Regions from separate parts of the Paenibacillus sp. NPDC058174 genome, predicted to be linked through region 3. Evidence: riboswitches for the same ligand, from Rfam matches in the RefSeq annotation. Region 3 holds a riboswitch; each other region holds the start of a gene.
The links. Region 3 has a riboswitch for ZMP and ZTP ahead of rpiB (ribose 5-phosphate isomerase B). Riboswitches for the same ligand answer to the same signal wherever they lie in the genome.
Positions count from the first base shown of each region.

Region 1: another riboswitch for ZMP and ZTP. It lies ahead of ACFVVF_RS23165 (bifunctional 5,10-methylenetetrahydrofolate dehydrogenase/5,10-methenyltetrahydrofolate cyclohydrolase); the one in region 3 lies ahead of rpiB (ribose 5-phosphate isomerase B).
Region 2: another riboswitch for ZMP and ZTP. It lies ahead of ACFVVF_RS05330 (DJ-1/PfpI family protein); the one in region 3 lies ahead of rpiB (ribose 5-phosphate isomerase B).

Region 1 covers NZ_JBHVUY010000005.1:279,929-286,898, forward strand. Annotated here, with positions in the region: gene ACFVVF_RS23145 (cation diffusion facilitator family transporter) at 1-876, shown strand, start outside; gene ACFVVF_RS23150 (VOC family protein) at 983-1,384, shown strand; gene htpG (molecular chaperone HtpG) at 1,520-3,400, opposite strand; gene ACFVVF_RS23160 (cyclodeaminase/cyclohydrolase family protein) at 4,048-4,686, opposite strand; gene ACFVVF_RS23165 (bifunctional 5,10-methylenetetrahydrofolate dehydrogenase/5,10-methenyltetrahydrofolate cyclohydrolase) at 4,683-5,543, opposite strand; ZMP/ZTP riboswitch at 5,621-5,707, opposite strand; gene ACFVVF_RS23170 (DUF3934 family protein) at 5,845-6,039, shown strand; gene ACFVVF_RS23175 (WGR domain-containing protein) at 6,122-6,880, shown strand.
Region 2 covers NZ_JBHVUY010000001.1:1,193,674-1,200,643, forward strand. Annotated here, with positions in the region: gene ACFVVF_RS05315 (LysR family transcriptional regulator) at 299-1,198, opposite strand; gene ACFVVF_RS05320 (GTP-binding protein) at 1,319-3,292, opposite strand; gene ybaK (Cys-tRNA(Pro) deacylase) at 3,289-3,774, opposite strand; ZMP/ZTP riboswitch at 3,901-3,981, shown strand; gene ACFVVF_RS05330 (DJ-1/PfpI family protein) at 4,036-4,635, shown strand; gene ACFVVF_RS05335 (TetR/AcrR family transcriptional regulator) at 5,182-5,799, shown strand; gene ACFVVF_RS05340 (MMPL family transporter) at 5,874-6,970, shown strand, end outside.
Region 3 covers NZ_JBHVUY010000003.1:558,555-565,524, reverse strand. Annotated here, with positions in the region: gene ACFVVF_RS18605 (peptide ABC transporter substrate-binding protein) at 1-1,186, opposite strand, end outside; gene ACFVVF_RS18600 (serine hydroxymethyltransferase) at 1,549-2,796, opposite strand; gene ACFVVF_RS18595 (TIGR01440 family protein) at 2,857-3,465, opposite strand; gene rpiB (ribose 5-phosphate isomerase B) at 3,492-3,947, opposite strand; ZMP/ZTP riboswitch at 4,171-4,251, opposite strand; gene ACFVVF_RS18585 (low molecular weight protein arginine phosphatase) at 4,422-4,994, opposite strand; gene ACFVVF_RS18580 (manganese efflux pump MntP) at 5,034-5,621, opposite strand; gene ACFVVF_RS18575 (L-threonylcarbamoyladenylate synthase) at 5,803-6,861, opposite strand.

The sequences.
Region 1 (6,970 bases), on a different contig from region 3:
GCAATCAGCCTGATCAGCAATTTACTATTGACGATTCTAAAATTGGCTATCGGCCTGATGGTAGGCAGCCAAGTGCTTCTGGCAGACGGCATTCATAATGCCGGGGATGTGGTAGCAGCGGCCGCCGCCTTGAGCGCGACGATTATCGCCAGAAAACCGAGAGACAATGACCATCCATACGGTCATGGCAAAGCTGAAGTGATCGGCTCCGCAATCGTTGCCGTTATTATGATCATTGCGGCCTTTTATATCGCTTATCATTCCGTTGAATCCTTCTTCCATCCTGCTGTACAAGCGAGCTATTTAGCGCTCGGCGCGGCTGTGCTGTCGCTTGTGTGGAAGCAATGGCTGTATGTATATTGCATGCGTCTGGGCAAACAGATGAATAATAAAAGCTTAATCGCTACGGCTTATGACCATCTGGCCGATGTCTATGCATCCATCGCAGCGGTTGTTGGTGTCGGAGCTGCCCTCGTCGGTGATCATTTTCACATCGCTTTCCTCAGCTACGGTGATCCCATCGCCGGAATTATCGTCGCTTACTTTATTCTGAAGCTTGCTTACCATATGGGGAAAGAAGCGATTGATATCCTTATGGATAAAATGGTGGAGCAAGAGAAATTGGATCTGTATGAAAGCCTTGTCGTTTCGGTGCCGGAGGTAAAGCGCATTGACCGTATCCGTGCAAGGGAGCACGGCCACTACATCATTATCGACGTGCGTGTCGGCGTCCCTGCGGACTTGAATATTCAGGAGGGCCATGACGTCTCGAAAAAAATAAAAGCGACGATTATGGAGCAGCATGATGACGTCGAGGAAGTGCTTGTGCACTTAAATCCATGGTACGAAGATGAGGACGAGGAATTGTTGAAATAAAGGCAACGCTACTCACCTTTATATGATTTCGGGGTTCGCTTCTGCTGCCAGAAGTAGAGTATAGTAGAAGTGGTTGGAAATATATAATTTTCAGGAGGCTGCAGCCATGTCACAGGAAATTTGGATTAACCTGCCGGTCAAAGATGTTCAGAGGTCAACGGCCTTTTTCAATGAGATTGGATTTCATGCGGATAGCGTTGGCGGCGAGAGGGCCAAGCTTGCCATTGGCCAAACAACGATTCTGTTGTTCCCGGCTGCGGTATTTGAGAAATTTACAGGTGCAAAAACCGCAGATACTTCTCATAGCGCAGAGGTGATATTTTCCATTGGCGCCAACAGCAGAGAAGAAGTAGATGCCTTTATTCAAAAGGCAGAGGCTGCCGGAGGAAGCATCTTTGGCAGGCCGAGTGAAACGGACGGCTGGATGTACGGCGCAGCATTTGCCGACCTCGACGGTCACCGCTGGAACCTGTTGTACATGGATGAGAGCAAAATGCCGAAAGGCTAATAAGGCAACGCCGGTCACCTGCTTAAGGTTGCCGGCGTTTTTTTTACATATCGCCATTTGCAACGGTATATGAGCAAAAAAAGAACGGCTGAATGTTCAGCCGTTCCTTGCGCATTGATCATGGCAGGCGCAGCCTTATACCATGATTTTGCAAATATCGTTTGTGAATTCAACCGGATCTTGTACCGGCAGGCCTTCGATAAGAAGCGCTTGATTGTACAGCAGGCTCGTATACAGATCGACCTTCGTTTTATCCTGCTCATAAGCGGCTTTCAATGAAGCGTAAACCGGATGGTTGACGTTGATCTCAAGAACCTTCTCGGCTTTAATGTCTTGATTGTTCGGCATCGCCTTCAAAATTTTCTCCATCTCGATCGTCACTTCACCCTCAGTGGACAAGCAGACCGGGTGAGACTTCAAACGTTTCGAAGCTTTGACCTTCGTCACCTTGCCCGACAGCAGTCCAGCCATATGCGCGAACAGATCCTGGTTCTCGTTCTCCTCGGCATTGCTGTCCTTGTCGTCCGCATCTGGCTCGATGCCAAGATCGCCGCTGGATACCGATTTGAATTCCTTCTCCTTGTAGCTTGCGATCATTTTCACCGCAAACTCGTCGATATCGTCCGTGAAGTACAGAATTTCATAACCTTTGTCCGATACAATTTCCGTTTGCGGAAGCTTCTCGATGCGAGCGATGGATTCGCCTGCAGCGTAGTAAATGAACTTCTGGTCTTCCGGCATCCGGGAGATGTATTCGTCCAGCGTGACGAGCTTCTTCTCCTTCGAGGAGTAGAACAGCAGCAGATCCTGCAGCGTATCTTTGTTTGCGCCGTAATCGCTGTATACGCCGTATTTCAGCTGGCGGCCGAACGACTCGTAGAACTTCTCGTATTTGTCCCGCTCGTCCTTGAGCAAGCTTTGCAGTTGGCCTTTAATTTTGTTTTTAATGTTTTTCGCGATCAGCTGAAGCTGGCGGTCATGCTGCAGCAGCTCACGGGAAATGTTGAGCGACAGGTTTTCCGAGTCGACCATCCCTTTGACGAAGCCGAAGTAATCCGGGAGCAGGTCTGAGCATTTGTCCATAATGAGGACGCCGTTCGAATACAGCTCCAGGCCTTTCTCGTATTCTTTCGTATAGTAGTCAAACGGAGTGCTTTCTGGAATGTACAAAATCGCATTGTAGACGACTGCGCCGTCTGCACTGATATGGATATGCTTAATTGGCTTGTCGAAGCCGTAGCGCTTCTCGAAGTAGAAGTTGTCATAATCCTCCGGCCTCAGCTCGGATTTGTTTTTGCGCCAGATCGGAACCATGCTGTTGACCGTCTGTTCTTCGGTAAAGCTCTCGAATTCGTTCTCTTCGCCTTCCTTCGGACGGGAGCTAGTGATGTCCATCTTGATCGGGTAGCGGATGAAGTCCGAATATTTCTTAATAATCGATTTCAGGCGGTACTCGTCCAAATACTCATCGTATTGGTCGTCTTCGGTGTTTTCTTTAATTTTCAGCGTAATGTCGGTACCGATAGCTGCTTTCTCGGCAGGTACGATCGTGTAGCCGTCTGCACCAGTGGACTCCCATTTGAAGGCTTGCTCGCTGCCGAGCGCCTTGCTGACAACCGTCACTTCATCAGCAATCATAAAGGCGGAGTAGAAGCCTACGCCAAACTGGCCGATAATGTTATGGCCGTCCTTCGCTTCGTTCTCCTTCTTGAATGCGAGAGAGCCGCTTTTTGCGATAATGCCGAGGTTGTTCTCCAGATCCTCTTCGGTCATACCGATACCTGTATCGGAAATCGTCAGTGTCCGGTTCGCTTTGTCAGCTGTAATTTTCACAAAATAGCTGTCACGGTCGAAGTTCAGCTGATCGTCAGTGAGCGCTTTATAGTATATTTTATCGATGGCGTCGCTTGCGTTGGAAATGAGTTCGCGCAGAAAAATTTCCTTTTGCGTATAAATGGAGTTGATCATCATCTCGAGCAGTCGTTTGGACTCGGCTTGAAACTGTTTCTTTGACATGAAGGAGCTCCTTTCGATTTGGGGAAGCTTTCGATTTAGTTTAGCACTCATAGCGTTCGAGTGCTAATTCTTTCTTTTATATACCATATCCCAATTTGCACTGTCAATGTTGGGGCTGTGTTCGGGCGTGGAGGAAGGGGCTGCTGGAAGCACTTAGGGAGCTCAAAATGCAAAAGTGCATGCTGTTATGGGGAAAAAGGCTGCATTTGCGCTTCAAAATGTAAAAGTACATTTTGATTTGCTCGATTGGGTTGATTTGAGCGATTATGCGGCACCTAGCCTGCACTTTTACATTTTGAAGTCGTTTTTTGACTAAATAGTGGAAAATGAAATGTGCTTTTGCATTTTGTTGGCGGTAGGGAGGCTTAAGGTGCTGCTAACTAGACCTTTATTTGATCGGATTCTTCGAAATTGCATACTTCATAGATCAGCTTTTTAAAAGAGTTCGATAGGCTGACCGATAGATGGGCGAACAACCCATGGAACGTCTTCCGTCCGCCGAAGCTCCTTGCTCAGACTGAACAAAGCAGGCTGCTAATGACACGTCTTGCGCGCACAGCAGTGGTCGTCACCGCCGCCAGTGGCATATTTTCTGCATCTATCGATGGTTGTCACTGCGCTATTGCCGCGTCTTGCATGCACAACAACTAACTGCCCGCAATGCGCATCCGAACGATCTTTATTGTTTGTGCGTGGAGCGTACCGATCTCCTCCATGAGCCGGTTTGCTTTATCGCTGTATTGGCGGTTCAGCTCGGCATCCTTTAAGCTGTTCAGATTGATTTGAACGGTCAGCAAGGCGGATTCGGCTGCCGCTTTCATCATGATGGCTCCGATGCCCAGGTCGGAGATGACATTTTTGTTGGCGGCATCAGCGATACTGTTGGTACTTTCGAGGCCGTTTTTGCATGCCTTCATCAATTCCAGAGGCACATCAATTGCTTTGATGGCGGCTAGCTGGATAGCCTGCTTGCGCAGCGTTTTCTCCTCCTCCGTCCCGGCGGGCAGTTTAATCGCGTGCATATACGTATCGAAGGAAGCGATGTCGGCGGCGAGCAGCGCCTCGCATTGCCCGATGAAATGCTGCATTTTCGCCAATGTCTCGGTTACTAGCGGCTGGATGCTGGCATACTTCTCGCCTTGCGTCAGATTGCACGTCATGGAGGTCATGGCGGCGCCAAGCGCTGCGGCGAGGGCGGCTACGCTGCCTCCGCCTGGCGTAGGGCTGGCGCTGGACGATTGCTGAACAAAGTCACGGATGGAATGCTCCCAGTTTATTTGAGTCATTGCGGTTGAACCTCCCTTTGTTGCGCAGCGAGTGCTTTCATGAGATTTTCGAACAGAACGGCAGTTGTCAGCGTACCGACGCCTCCGGGCACAGGAGAAACAGCGGCCGCAATATCTCCGATATCGCTTGCTGCGTCACCGGTGATTTTACCGTCTGCCCGTTCATTTATTCCCGCATCGATGACGGCCAAACCCTCATGCACCATCTCTTTGCTAACGATGTTTGGCCGGCCGACGGCGACGAACGCAATCTCGGCATGCTGCAGATGCGAGGCGATGTCCGGTGTGCGGGAGTGGCAGACGGTCACAGTAGCCTGTTCCCGCTGCAGCATATGGAACAACGGCAGGCCAACTGTCTGGCCTCTGCCGACAAGCGTTACATTTTTCCCCGATAGGGAGTAGCCGTAATGCTTGAGCAGCCGGATGCAGGCTTGCGGCGTAGCGGGATATAAGCCATCCTCACCTGTGACTACGGCAAGCTTATTGGCTGGCGTTACGCCATCGATGTCTTTTGCGGGGGAGATTGCATTCTCGACAGTACGGGCTGATATCCCCTTGGGCAAAGGAAGCTCCAGCATAATGCCGTGAACGTTGGCGTCTGCATTGAGCAGGCTGATTTGTTCCAGCAGTACTTTTTCGCTTGCACCGGCAGGGAAGGCGTGGAGCTGGAATGCAATGCCGAGACGGTCGGCAAGCTTGCGTTTGGCCTCCGCGTAGTAGGCGGAAGCGGGATCGCCCTCCACCAGCAGCGTTGCGATGCAGGGGGGAATTCCTCGTTGCTTCCATCCTTCCACTTGTGCAGTGATTCCGGCGTAGACGAGCTCCGCCGCTTCCTTCGCTTTCATTATTAAGGCCATTGTTTGTTCCTCCTTGTGTGGGATAAAATGCAAAAAAAGTATCCGCGGAGCGCTCGTCAAAAACGAGCACCCGCAAATACTTTCCCCCAGGCGAACGGCACGGTGCAGCCGCATGCTTCCTCGTGGTTCATTCCACTCGATTCTCGCCAGTCGCATGCGGTGATATTGGATTTATTTTACCAAATGGATACCGGAAAAGGAAGCTATGGAGTCAAGGATTCTGCCGGAATCATTGCTATTGTTCGCCACCTATTGGTACAATACTCCTTAGTAGATTGCGATAGACGAGGAGCTGTAACGATTGACCAAAGGAAAAAAGAAAAGCGGCATCGGGCAAGGAACGGGTAAAAAAGGCTGGAGCCGTTGGGATAAAGCAGCAAAAGCGAAAAGCGCGAAGCGCGTGTTCAGCAAAAATGCCAAGCCTGGCGCAGCCGGCAAGAAGGCGGATGAAGGCGGCGAAGGCGCTCCTGCAAGCGCCAAGAAGGATTCGAACTAAACAAGCGAAGGGCTGTTCCCGGCAAGCTGAGGGGATGGCCTTTTTTTACGCAGATAGATAGGGCTGTCAGGGGGAGGCTGCAATGAAACGCGCATTTATATTTCAAAGCGGGCGGTCGAATAAATTTTGGCGCATTTCGTGCAACGGCCCGGTGTATACCGTTCATTTTGGACGGATCAACACGAACGGCAGAATGCTGGATAAGAGGTTCAGGAGCGAGGAGGAATGCTTGCGCCAAGCGGAACGGATCATTGCGCAAAAGCTGAAAAAAGGCTACTGGGCAGACCCGTCATTTGATCGCTGCGGGTATTACTATGACGATCCTATTGAAGGGCTGCAGGCCCGAACCTCGCACCCTCGTTTTAGAGAACATTTCACTCAGTCAGTTTATTATATGGCGGACGACGAGACCGCTCCGTTTGGCACGAAGGAAAGTCTGGCAGCGCTTCGGGCATTGGAGACGTTTGTTCAGCAGCAAGAGGGCGGGGCGGGGGGAGATAACGCAGATATGACGGCGATATTTCCGCATTTGCTGATCGAGAGGGACTGGGACATGCTGTATGTCCCGGCGCATCGAAGCGATGAAGCTTTTGTGAAAAAGCTGCTGGAGGGACCAAAGCTGGACCGGATGAGCAACGCGGAGCTTCTGCTGCTGAACGATCGCGTAATCGTAGCTTCGGCGCTGGGCGGGATTAAGATTATGGGCGAGCTGAGCCATGCCCTGAGAACGGAGGCGCTCCGGTCGCTGGAACGTATGAACGTGTTGATGCGGCTGACTGGGGGCACGGAAAAAGGAAGGCAGATTCGAGGGCGGATAGCCGAGGACTTGGTTAGTTTTTAAGTTTTTGAGACGGATGAACTTTAGAGAAAAGTGGATGATGGCTGCAGCTGTTTTTCACGGTGCAGTAAGTTTGGAAGGAGCAGCACGGAT
Region 2 (6,970 bases), on a different contig from region 3:
ACCTTACTAACCAGCTAGTATTCTACCGCGCTTTCGTCATTTTCGTCCAGTGTAAGACCCTACCAGGGTCTTAACTCGCTTTCAGAGACCCATTTTCCACGGTATAAGACCCTGCTAGGGTCTTAACCTCTTTAACCAGCTAGTATTCTACCGCGCTTTCGCCAGTTTCGTTCAGTGTAAGACCCTACCAGGGTCTTAACTCACGCCGAATACTCCACTATACATGGAGTAAGTCCCTCTGGGGGACTTAAACTTAGGCTTAAGCTAAATCTAACCAAAATCTGCAGTCCCACCAGAATCAGACCGGGGAAGCAGACTTCAGCCCGCACACGTAGTCCGTCAGCAGCTCGATGAACCCTTTTGCAGCCTTACCAATGTACTTGTCTTTATGAGTAATAATGCCGACTTCCCGGCGCAGGCTTGGGTGATCGATCGGAATCGCCTTCAGCTCGGGATCGTTTTGCATTTCGATTAACGTCTTGGACAAGATGGAGGAGCCTGTCCCCGAACGAATCAAGTTAAATAATGACTCGATAGAGGCCGTTTCAATTAAGGGCTCCATCAGAAGACCGGCGGATACGCTCACGCCGTCAATCAGTTGGCGGCAATGATGCGTCTCTGGAAACATAACGATTGGCTGCTTCTGAATGTCCGTGAGGTTCAACGACTCCTGTGAAGCAAGCGGATGATCGGACCTGCATACAAAGTAAAAGTTTTCGTGGTAAAGTGTCTGTTTCCTCAATCTATCGTCCTCTTGCGGCAAAATCGTAATAGCCAAATCCAGCTCATTGGCAAGAATTCGCTCTACGCTGTCTTCGATACTATGCAGCTTGATGCGAATACCGGGATAGCTGCGGTGAAACTGGACGAGCAGCGAAGAGGCCAGATGGTTAAGCTCGCCCGGAAGCGCGCCGATCGACAGCGAGCCCCGCTCCATCCGCTGCAGCTCTGATATTTCTTCCCGCGCGCCTTGGAGCAGCCCAAAAACATTGCTGCATTGTTTATAGAGAATGCTGCCCGCTTCGGTGACGGCAATCCTTTTGCCGATCCGGTCAAAAAGCGGAACGCCGATATCATCCTCCAGCGCTTTAATCTGATGACTTAATGTCGGCTGTGTAATGCCCAGCTTCTCCGCCGTTCTCGTAAAATGCAATTCCTCGCACAGCAATTTAAAATATTCGAGCTGCCTAAACTCCATGAGCCCATCCCCCCTTTGTCGCCTCTAAATGTTCATTCCATTGTAATCAGCAACTCATCATAGGTCTATATGATCGTTTCTATCATTATAATAGATATCATCAATATTAGCTCTAGCCATCTACTTGTTCAATTCAATATGCATATAAGAATCCGCGTCTTCCCAAGCGACACTGAAGCCTTTCCCTTTCGCGCAAAAAATCGACATTGACGTATAGGCAGGGTCGGCGTTTTTATCATAATTCCGCTCTGCAATTATTTTCTCAGTCTGGAAGCATGGCTTATAGCCGTCAGGCTTTAGCGTCAAAACGCCTCTACCTTTCGTATAGGAGGCCAGCTCTGCGCCATAGTTCATAAAGGAAGCAATCGGGACCGAACCCGTGAAAATCGCAGTGTCAGCTAAAATTTCCGGCGGCTCAATGCTGCCGTGGGCGGTTTGAATATCGGACATGACTCTGCCGACATGCTCAATATCGACTTTTATACGATAGGCATAGTAGGGCTCGAGCAAAATATTATCCCCCTTCTCCAGCCCTTGTCTAAGCGCTCTTAGCGTTGCCTCGCGGAAATCGCCCCCTGAAGTATGCTTGTTATGCGCACGGCCGGAGAGCAAAGTAACGACAACATCGGTAAGCGGCGATCCTGTCAGCAGCCCGCGATGCTCCTTTTCCGTTACATGCTGGCCGATCAGGTTCTGATAACCGATGCTCAGATCTTCGACATGGCATTCATTCCTGAATTCTACTCCGCTATCCCGCTCCCCCGCCTCTATCCGCAAATGAACCTCCGCATAATGCCCAAGCGGCTCGAAGTGGCCGGCGCCTATCGTCGTTCCGCCAACGGTTTCCTTATACAAAATTTCAGGTTCGCCGAAGGCTACGGCAAGCTGGAACCGCTCCTTCACAACATGCTCCAGCACCTCCAGCTGAATAACACCCATCACATGAACATGAAGCTCCTGAAGCGGCTCGTCCCATCTGACGCCAAGCGAAGGATCCTCCTCGTCCAGCAGCTTAAAGCATCGCAGCACTTCCTTGAGCGGAATCGAAGCAGCGAAAAGCACCTTGGACTGAAGCGCGGGTACAAGCTCGTAATGGGACCGTTCCATCCCCTCCCCCACAACGTCTCCAGCAGCTAGTGAAGTTATCCCCGTCACGGCAAATAATTGCCCGGCAGCTGCCTCATTAACAAGTGCAGACTTGCTGCCGTTAAAAGTCCGGATCGCTGTTATTTTCTCCTGTCTGACCTCTCCATTTCGATCGATGTAACGAATATCCTCCCGTACCGACACCTTGCCATGGAGCGCCTTCATATAGGTTAAACGCGTACCCTGCTGATCATGTCCAATCTTATATACTCTGGCGGCGAGTGGAGCCGAATCGTCATAATCCGTTTCAGCCAGCAGCTCCAAATTGCTCAGAAAATCGGCAATGCCGATATCCATTAACGCCGATCCCCGCATCACGGGGAAAAGGAGTCTTTGCTTCATCAATTGACGAAGCGAGGCCATCACTTTAGCTGGCTCCACGTTTCCTTCCAGATAAGCCTCGAGCAGCTCATCATCCCGCTCTGCCGCAAATGAAATAAGCGAATCCTGAACGTTTTCCGACAAGCTGCCGCTCATCTCCACGGCATCCTTCGTCAGTTGTTCTCGAATTTGTTCCAGAACGGCATCCCCGTCAGCTCCGCTTCGATCGATTTTGTTAATGAAGAAAAATACCGGAATGCGATGGCTTTGCAGCAGCTGCCACACCGTCTCGGTATGTCCCTCGATCCCTTCGGCTGCACTGACAATAATGACTGCATAATCCATTACTTGAAGCGCCCGCTCCATCTCGGCAGAAAAATCGGCATGGCCAGGGGTATCAATTAAATAATAATCCGTATTGCCGCGGCTCATCACCGCCTGGTCGGCAAATATCGTAATGCCGCGGGCTTTCTCCAACTCGTGGCTATCGAGAAAGGCGTCCTGGTGATCGACACGCCCTCGGCTTCGAATACTGTTTGTATGATAGAGCAGCTGCTCTGCAAAAGTTGTTTTCCCCGCATCGACATGTGCCAGCAATCCAATCGTTACGTTGCGCTTTGCGTTCATGCAGTACCCGCCTTAATGAGCGGAACGAATACAGCCGATACTTGCTCGGCAAGCTGTTTCGGCGCGAGCTCCATCTGGAAGCCGATCTTTCCGGCGCTCACTAACATATGGGCTAATGATTCTGCTCCACTATCAATAAAGGTAGGATAAAGCTTTTTCATTCCGATTGGCGAGCATCCCCCGCGTACATAACCGGTCCACTTTAGCAGATCCTTTACCGGAAGCATCTCAATTTTTTTCACCCCAGCCGCTTTAGCCGCCAGCTTCAGATCCAGCTCCTCTGCGACAGGAATGACAAACACGAAGAGGCTCGGCCCTTGATGGGCAACTAACGTTTTAAATACAATCTCCGGCGGTTTTCCGATTTTTTCGGCGACAGCTGCGCCATGTATTTGTCCATCTTCATTGTCATAGGTCATGATGCTGTACGGCACTTTGGACTTGTCGAGCATCCGCATCGCATTTGTTTTCGTCTCGGCCATTGCTGCTTCCCCATTCTAATCGTAATCATCTTGAGCTGTATCTATTTTAACAGGAGCAAGCCATATTCTCTATCTGCCATTACCCGTTGCCTTTTTATGTAACTTTTGATATAAAATGATTAAGCAACACCTGGGTGTGACTGGCGTAAACGTGGATAACCACGGGGAAGCACACAGGCCATACAGCCGTACGCCTGGGCAAAAGGTATTTGGTCGATTGCGGCCAAATGCTTTTTTTTCATTCCAAAGGAGAGATGTTGAATGGATCAGGTATGCCTCGCAAGAAAAGTAGCGATTGTCGTATTCAACCAGATTGAAGCGCTTGATTTTACAGGCCCCTTTGAAGTGTTTCTGACAAGCAGCGGCGGCGGAAAAGACTTTCAAATCTATACGGTCGCACCGGATGAAGGCCCCGTAACTGTATTAGGCGGGTTAAGCATAAACCCTGCTTACACCATTCACAATTGTCCGCCTCCCGATCTGATTATCGTCCCTGGCGGTCCGGGCGCTAGAACGGAAATGAACAATTCAGCGCTGACTGATTGGATCGCCCAAACTGCAGCGACCGCGGAGCTTGTCCTATCTGTATGTACGGGTGCACTTATTCTTGCAAAAACAGGCCTGCTCGAAGACCTGAACATCACAACACATCATCGGGCTCTCGAAGAATTGAAAGCTGCAGCTCCGGCATCGGCAGTTATTATAGCGGATAAGCGTTACGTCGATAACGGCAAAATCATTCTATCAGCGGGAGTGTCCGCAGGAATCGATATGTCGTTGTACGTTGTAGGGCGATTATTGGGAGCGGACAGAGCGCAGTTAACGGCAACGCTTATGGAGTACAATTATAATTCGATTTAAGACTTCGGCTCGGCAAGGCAAAGCAAGGCAAGGGCTCGCTGCGCGTTTCGGTTCATGCTGCCGTTCTTGATTCCAGCCTTTTTGTCGCTCCGCGACTCCAATGATGGATAGAATCTTCAAAAAGTCAGCATGAACTCGAACCGCTCCGCTCGCCCCCCACCTTCAAAGACCAAAAACGCATAAAGAACAGCTGAATCTGAATCAGATTTAGCTGTTCTTTTTTGAGAAAGACAATTACGCACTCAGTTTCGCTATAGCGGATATCATTTTCTCAATAGAGAAACTTTTACCCTTATCCATCAAAATAACGGCATTTTACGCTTGATTTGTATGTATGAAGGAAATTTCCGGCATTAAATAGCGAAGCTGGTTCGCTAACACGCTATCATTTGCTTTCGCAAACCATTCATCCTCGGCTATCTAGACACCAGTCTACGGATGTTGTTTCATCCCAAAGTTCACAATTTCGAAAAACTTGCCCATTGTGCATGTTTGCATTTTGGGCAATCATAATAATATACGAATTCAATAAGGAGGTATAGTCATTTGATTGCTAAACAAACCTTGCGTGACAAGAAAAAAGAAGCCACGGCCTCTGCCTTAGCCGAAGCTGCCTTCGAGCTCGCGCTTGAAAAAGGTTTGGATGGCTTCGTTGTCGACGATGTCGTGCAGCAGGCCGGTTATTCTCGACGGACGTTCGCCAACTACTTTTCCTGTAAAGAAGAAGCGGTTGCTGCCGTTGCAGTCCCTTATACGAGTGTAGACGAATATGACAAATTAATTAAAAGCATGCCGCAAGATGCAACACCGCTTGATCTGCTGTACAGCTTAATGAAGATGCAGTTCACCGCGGAGTTTCTGCTTAAATTGCGTCAGTTCGTCTCACTGTCGAAGCAGCATCCGACGCTTGAACCTTACATTCTGGGAGTATTCCGACGCTTGCAAATATCCGCGCAAGAAGCACTTGAGCCTTTCACTCGAGGACGCTATAAGGCCGGATATACTCATCTGCTAGCTGGAGCGGTTTACGGCGCGTTTGTGCCCATCCTCGATGGCAGTCTGAATGTGCTGCTCCCCGGAGAGAACGAAGCTGAACCAACCGATGCGATTCCATTCGAGCAATACTTGAACGCGATGTTCGAATATTTACGCAACGGGTTTTAACATCATTCATATGCCCTGCCAGTCAGCATGATACAAAGGAGAGAACACATTACATGTCAACATTTTTGTACAAGTTGGGAAAATCCGCATACGCCAAGCCATGGCAATTTCTTATCGCATGGGTCGTCATTCTAGGAATTGTAGGTACCCTGATTGGAGTCAACGGCATACATTCCAGCTCTGAAATGAAAATTGCCGGCACAGAATCGCAAAAGGTGCTAGATCAGCTAACGAAAGAGCTTCCAGAGGCTTCGGGCGGACAAGCCAGTATTGCATTTACTGTTCCTAAAGGAGAACGTCTGGATACACCGGAACGATTAGCATTAATCCAAAAAGCAATTGAAGACGTTTATAATGTAGAATATGTCATTAATCCTGCCAAATTAGCAGCGGAAGCTGGTCTTGCAGCAGGTTCTGATCCTAGCCAGATGGGCGCCTCGGCCCCGCAAACGGCTCAAGGTGCAGACACGAATCAGGCAACCCCGGCTGAGATGCCTCCTTATGGCCCATTGATGGTAAATGGCATGCCTGTACCAGGCGTCTTGCTCTCATCGGACGGCAGTCTCGCCCTGTTCCAGTTCCAATTTACCGTTCAACAGGCATCGCTGCCCAAATCCGTTCCGGACGCCGTAATCGACGCTGCGATGGCAGCCGAACAGAACAATTCGGGCATTACTGCAATACCTAGTGATTCGCTGAAAAGCACACCTGCCATCGGCTCCACAGAAGTAATCGGGCTTCTCGTCGCAGCCGTTGTACTCATTATTACACTTGGCTCTGTCGTTGCAGCAGGCCTGCCGCTGCTTACCGCTATTTTTGGCGTGGCGATCAGCATCGGAGGCGCGTTTGCTTTCTCGAAATTCATTGCGATCAATGACATTACGCCGATCTTGGCTGTCATGATTGGACTAGCTGTCGGCATCGACTATTCGCTCTTTATCGTCAATCGTCAGCGCCGCATGATTTTGGATCAGGGATTAAGCGCGCGCGAAGCAGCCGGCCGAGCTGTAGGCACAGCTGGCAGCGCGGTATTTTTCGCCGGATTAACGGTTATTATTGCGTTGTTCGGCATGCTTGTCATTGGTATTGAGTTCTTGTCTACGATGGCAATAGTCGCAGGTGTGACGGTGTTCGTCACTGTATTGCTGGCGCTGACTCTTCTGCCCGCCCT
Region 3 (6,970 bases):
CCAGCTCTTGCAAACCTTCTGCCAGCAGTTTTTTCGCTGCTTCAACATCTTCAGTGAAGTATGCATCGCTGTGCTCGTCACGGAAGTCAGCAGTTTCGCCTTTGATGCCCGGAGGAACGAAGCCGAATGCTGGTTTTTCGCCGCCCAGGGCGATTTTATCCGTAATATCCTGACGGCTGATTGCCATCGAAAGCGCTTGGCGAATCTTCTCGTTGTTGAAAGGCGCTTGCTTCGTGTTGAACATGTAGTAGTAAATGCTCGCTGTGCCTTTTACTTTGAATTCGTCAGGATTGCTTTTTTTCAACGTTTCGAATTGCTCAGTCGGAATCAAGCCTGTAGGCATACCTGCGTAGTCCAGCTTGTCCGTTTGGTACATGCTAAGCTCCGTACCGGAGTCATTAACCATTGTGAAGAATACTTTGCTCAGCTTCACGTCGTCTTTCGCGTAATAGTTCTCGTTCGGAGCGAGTGTGATGGACGTGTTTTTCTTCCAATCGGTCATTTTGAACGAACCGTTCGTAATGATCGTTTTCACGTCAGTCGCCCATGCTTCGTTGTCTTTCACCGATTGGTGAACAGGGAAGTAGGTTGTGAACGACATCAAGCTCAAGAAGTACGGAGTCGGGGAGTTCAGCGTTACTTCGAGCGTGTGCTCGTCAACCGCTTTTACCGCAACGTCGTCGGCAGTTACACCGTCAGCGCCCGTGTTGTATTTCTCAGCGTTCTTGATGTAGTACAGCTGGTAAGCATAAGCTGCTGCAGCTGGTTTGAGGTTCGGGTCAAGCACGCGTTTCCAGGCAAATACGAAATCATTCGCTGTCACCGGATCGCCATTGCTCCATTTCGCATCATCGCGAAGATTGAATGTATAGGTCAAACCGTCATCGGAAATTTTCCAGTCTTTCGCAATGCCGGCAACGTCATTGCCTTTTTCATCTTTGCGCAGCAAGCCTTCGTAGATACCGTTAAGTACTGTTGCAGATACTTGGTCCTGTACTTGTGCAGGATCCAGCGTAGGGGGCTGTTCAGACAGGTTCATCCGGAATTCTTTCTTTCCTGCAGCAGCTTCGCCGCCGCCATTGCCCGAGTTGCCCGTTTCATTCTTCGGTGTACAGCCAACTGCAATAATGGCCAGCACGAGAAGCAAAGAAACAAGTTTAAAGCCATGTTTGTTCTTCTTCAACATGAATATCCTCCCCTGATGTTCTTTCCATATTTGCAATAATTTTACATTATTAACAATAGAAATAATTAGTAATCGATTGAATTGCGAGAAAATTAAACGATTTCAATCGATTTTTATTTCATTTCTATGTTGGTACACATATAATTATTGCATTGTATCGTTAATACACGACTTCCAATATACAATAGTAAGTGACCCGTGTCAATTCCCATATATTGTGCGGAAAATGCTGGATGTTGATAATACCAGCATTCAACGGTACGTATAGCATGCTGCAACTGCATGGGGTTAATACGCTGGAAAAGCAAAAAAGGGCGATTCGAGAGAAGTCTCGAATCGCCCTTTTGACTGCAGCGCAGCTCTTAGTATTGAATGGTTTGGTAAAGCGGATATTGAGCAGTCAGATCGCGAACGATACCGCGAGCTTTAGCCAGAACCGCTTCATCTTCGTGGTTTTTCAGCGTCATTGCAATAACTTCGCCGATCGTCTTCATCGCCTTCTCATCCATGCCGCGGGAAGTCGCAGCCGGCGTACCAAGACGGATGCCGCTCGTTACAAACGGGCTAGTCGGGTCGAATGGAATTGCATTTTTGTTAGCTGTAATGCCGATGGAGTCCAGCACGTGCTCTGCAACTTTACCTGTAATGTTCAGACCGCGCGTGTCGATCAGCATCAAGTGGTTGTCCGTACCGCCGGAAACGATGTTGATGCCTTCGCCAATCAGCGTGTCAGCAAGAACTTTTGCATTGTTGATAACTTGCTGTGCATATTGTTTCCAAGAAGGCTGAAGCACTTCACCGAAAGCAACTGCTTTACCAGCAATAACGTGCATCAGAGGACCGCCTTGTGTGCCTGGGAATACAGCTTTGTCGATAGCCGCTGCCCAAGGCTGACGGCAAAGGATCAATCCGCCGCGAGGTCCGCGAAGCGTTTTGTGTGTAGTTGTCGTTACGAAATGCGCATATGGAACCGGGTTTGGATGCAGACCAGCCGCAACCAGACCTGCGATGTGGGCCATATCGACCATGAACAAAGCGCCTACGTCTTCTGCGATTTTGCCCAATTTTTCGAAATCAATTGTACGCGGGTAAGCACTTGCGCCGGCAACGATGAGACGAGGACGGTGCTTGAATGCCGCTTTGCGGACTTCATCATAGTTAATTGTGAACGTATCTTCGTCAACGCCATAAGCGACGAAGTTGTACAGCAGACCGGAAGCGTTAACCGGGCTGCCGTGCGTCAAGTGGCCGCCGTGTGCCAGGTTCATGCCGAGAACCGTGTCGCCTGGTTTGAGGACAGCCAGATATACCGCCATGTTCGCTTGTGCGCCAGAGTGAGGCTGAACGTTGGCGTGCTCTGCACCGAAAATCTCTTTCGCGCGATCGCGTGCGATATCTTCAACGATGTCAACATGCTCGCAGCCGCCGTAGAAACGTTTGCCCGGGTAGCCTTCTGCATATTTGTTCGTCAATACGGATCCCAGTGCTTCCAGAACCGCTTCGCTTACGATGTTCTCAGATGCGATCAGCTCGATGTTGTCGCGTTGACGCTGCAATTCAAGGCCCATTGCCTTCAAAACTTCAGGATCTTGCTTACGTAGATTTTCCATAATAATGCCTCCTATAGTTAATTAATGGTTTATATAAATTAGAGACAACGGCTCATGCCGCTAGTCGCAGGTTCCCGGCGATTGCTCTACCGCCAGGCCGCTTTCTTCGGGCTCTGCCGAGTAAACGGCGCGTGCGCCGCCGATCAGCTTCGGACGGGCATAAGCCATCGTTACATGTGCAGATCCAATGCTCTTAATCGAAGGGCGAACCGGTACCGCCACCCGCCGTAAATGCATGCCGATGAACGTATCACCGATATCAACCCCCGCGTGTGCGGCTACCGTCTCAACGAGACATGCCCCGTTAAGCTGACGGTATGCGTAGGCCGCCATCGAGCCGCCTGCTTTCGGAACCGGAACAGCCGCCACTTCCTCCAGCCCGTACTTCTCCGCTGCCTCTCGTTCAATTACAAGTGCACGGTTCAAATGCTCGCAGCATTGAAAGACCGGGTAGAAGCCGATGTCGCGCCGGGCTGCCTCCACGCCTGTAAAAATTTGCGAAGCTGTCTCCACCGTTCCGGAGGTTCCAATGCGGTGGCCCAGCACCTCGCTCGTACTCGTCCCGATGACAAGCAGCTGTCCTGCGGCAAGGCTTCCCGCCTCGGCCAATTCACGGATGATCTGCTCAACATCAGATGCAATGTTCGTTATTTTGTCATTCCCGCTCATGGACGATCGTCTCCTTCTTGCATAGGTTAGGAGCGTGAATATTGGGCTTCGATTTGATTCACTTTGTCCAGACGGCCGACATGGCGCTCTCCGCCCGAGAACGGCGTTTCCAGCCAGATTCGGACGATTTCCTGCGCTACGCCAGGGCCGATGACACGCTCGCCCATCGCGAGCACATTGGTATCATTATGCTCTCGGGTCGCTTGGGCAGAGAACAAATCATGCACAAGCGCACAGCGGATGCCAGCGACTTTATTCGCCGCGATCGACATTCCGATGCCGGTGCCGCAGATCAGGATGCCGCGGTCGGCTTGGCCGCTCGCAACGCGTTCTGCAACAGGAAGCGCATAGTCGGGATAATCGACCGATTGACTGCAGTCGCAGCCGAGATCCTCGATTTCATGTCCCAGCGATTCCAGATAAGGGACGATAACGTCTTTCAGGGTGTAGCCTCCGTGGTCCGCGCCGATTGCAATTTTCATAGTGGGTTTCCTCCTAAAGGTATGTGCGTCGATTACCGGGCAAAACGGCCATTCCTTTAAACCTTTGGCGTTTTGCTTAGAAAAGATAAGCTTCATCATGAAAGGGTCAAGCTGCTTACCTTTGAAGTCGAAAAATAACACTATCGCTTCAATCTCACGATTTATTATACCTAAATTCGTCGAAAAAGACGAAAAAAGAGCATGACATGCTCTTCAGCATGCTGCTCTTTGCCCAGGCGACCGGCCGTATGTTCCGATGCTCCACCGTGGTTACCCACTTCCGTCGCCAGTTACATCGGAAACCGTCTTTGTATTCTCATCATAGCCGATTCCTATCCGAAAATCAATCATCCTTTATCCTTTTCCAGTGCGGAAATTTACCATATGAATAAGCTCCCTGTTTCAGTTAATAAGAGCTGATTCGTAACCGAATTAAAGGAAGAGACGTTGTTGAAGCTTCTGCCAATTTCACTATTATTGAAGCTTGCCGAGCAGCTTGCGCAGTCCTTCTTCGATTTCGTTCGCGCAGCTCCGGTACATCTCCAGTGTACCGCCGAACGGATCGGCGATATCCGTACCCGGAATGCGCCGCTCCAGCTCCAGCAGCCTCGACCGCTCCTCGATGCTCAGCTGCTGGCCTAGAGCCAGCTTCATGTGCATTTCCGTATAGAGGCGCTCCAGCTCCTGGATATCTGCCAGCGCCAAATCATCTTGATGCGCGTACTCCTTCAACGTATGCGTCTTGTCTACTGCCTCAGGGAAGCCTTGCAGCAGCCCTCTCTTATGGCCAGCGGTCATCGTTAAGATAAGATCCGCCCATTCTACAGCCTCGCCAGTCAAAGCGCGTGATGCGCCGCGATGCTCGATATTCCTCTCCCGTAGCGATTCAATAGCATAGCGCGACACAGCCAGACCATCAATGGTCGATACGCCTGCAGAGCGGATCTCAAGTGCAACGCCTTGGCGTTCTGCCATATCCTTCAGCATCGCCTCAGCCATCGGTGACCGGCAGGTGTTGCCCGTACATACAAATAAGATGCGCTTCATGCTGCTGTCCCCTTTCTATTCGAGAGACCATGAACATGGTCAGAAAATAAACATAACTCCGAAAATAAATAAAATCGCTCCGCCAAATGCTTCGCCATAACCGCCAAGATTGCGGCTCACTCTCCGTCCAAGCATCAGACCCATTATTGACATTAATCCGCCGAAAAAACCGAACAATAGAATCGTGAGCAGCAGATCGGCCTGGAACATCCCAAGGGTCACGCCAACGGAAAAAGAATCGATGCTGACGCTCAGCGCAAATAGAAAGGTTCCCGTGACGGAACGGTAATCCAGCGATTTAACCTCTTCGCCTTTAATCGAGCTATAAATCATATGCCCGCCTAGCAAAACCAGCAAAATACCCGCTGCCGTAGTCGCAACATGGCCTAACAAGCCGCTTACGAATTGCCCGGCAAACATGCCCCCGAGCGGCATAATAATATGAAAGAGAGCAATGACGCTGCTTAGCTTCAATATATCGCGTAATCGAATGCCTTTCAATCCGATTCCAATACCCAATGAAAAAGCATCCATCCCCAGTGCTACCGCCATTATAAGCAGTGTCGCAAACTGTCCAGCGTGCAAAACGGCTTCATTCACGCAGTCTCTCCCCCTGTCCGCATCCATTCATTACCCAACATATGCGGACAAGACGCCAAACATACGAATGAATAGGCAAAAATGATGGGAAGAGATAGAAAGAAAGAGCAGAGGCTGCATCTCTTGTCGTGCCGGAATTGCTTTATAGCAGCGGTTTTAGTGGAGAAGCATACAGAAGCCACTGGTAAAAGCGGTCGGGCATCCCAAACTATAATCGGGTTACTTGATTACCCGCTGCTTTGGCGAGCCTATTCATTAAGGCAAGGCCAATACCCTGCTCTTCACAGCCCTCCGCCCAGATGCGCTGTACCCCTTCGGCGTCAAACTGTCTTAATGCTGCATACAGCCGTTGTGCCGCATGCTCCAATTGATGCTTCCCGCCACCGTAAGTGAGCACGACATCGGCGTCGAAATCACCTTCCCGTTCCGCAAATACGAGCACCCCGGTTTTCAGGCCGTCGCGTTTAGCACCCGCTATACCTTCCCGGATATAAGCAGCCGTCTCAATCGCATCGCCCTGAACGATCTCCATATCGCCTGCCGGGGCGTAATGTGTATACTTCATACCGGGCGAGCGGGGCGCTTCCTCCGTTTCGGACTTAGCCGGCGGCGTATCGATAAGCGCTTCAGGCACAGCTAACTTTAATTGTTCCGGCGTAACGCCGCCTGGCCGCAGAATGCGAATCATATTGTCGCCGGCAAGCTCGATAACGGTCGACTCCAGCCCAACGCCTGTCGCTCCGCCATCTACAACGCCTGCGATGGCACCGTTTAGATCCTCCAGCACATGTGCAGCAGTTGTCGGGCTGGGTCTCCCCGAACGATTGGCGCTGGGAGCTGCAACCGGACAATTGGCTTGTGCAATGAGTTCCAGTGCCGCAGCGTGATCCGGCATGCGGATGCCAACCGTTGCTAATCCCGCTGTAACAAGCGGCGATAATGCATCAGGTTTAACCGGCAGTACAATTGTGAGCGGCCCCGGCCAAAGCTGTTCCATCAACTGGCTTGCCAATTCCGGATACGGCAGCACCAACTCACTCAGCTGTTCGATATTGGCGATATGAACGATAAGCGGATTATCGGAAGGTCTGCCTTTTGCGGCAAATATCTGTTCTACCGCTTGTGTATTCCTTGCATCTGCCCCAAGTCCATATACCGTCTCCGTCGGAAAAGCGATCAATTCTCCCGCCTTCAGCAGCTCAGCCGCCTCCGTCAGCTGTCCTGCCAACGTCTCGCCTTTCAGCTGCCATACCTTAGTCTTCTTCATCTTTATCGTTCAATCCCTGCTTGTTAATAGTCTGTTTGCCGCTATTATACCATAAGCGTGCAAGAGAAGAGTTTTACGTGACTTATATTGCTGAGCTTGGCTAACTACA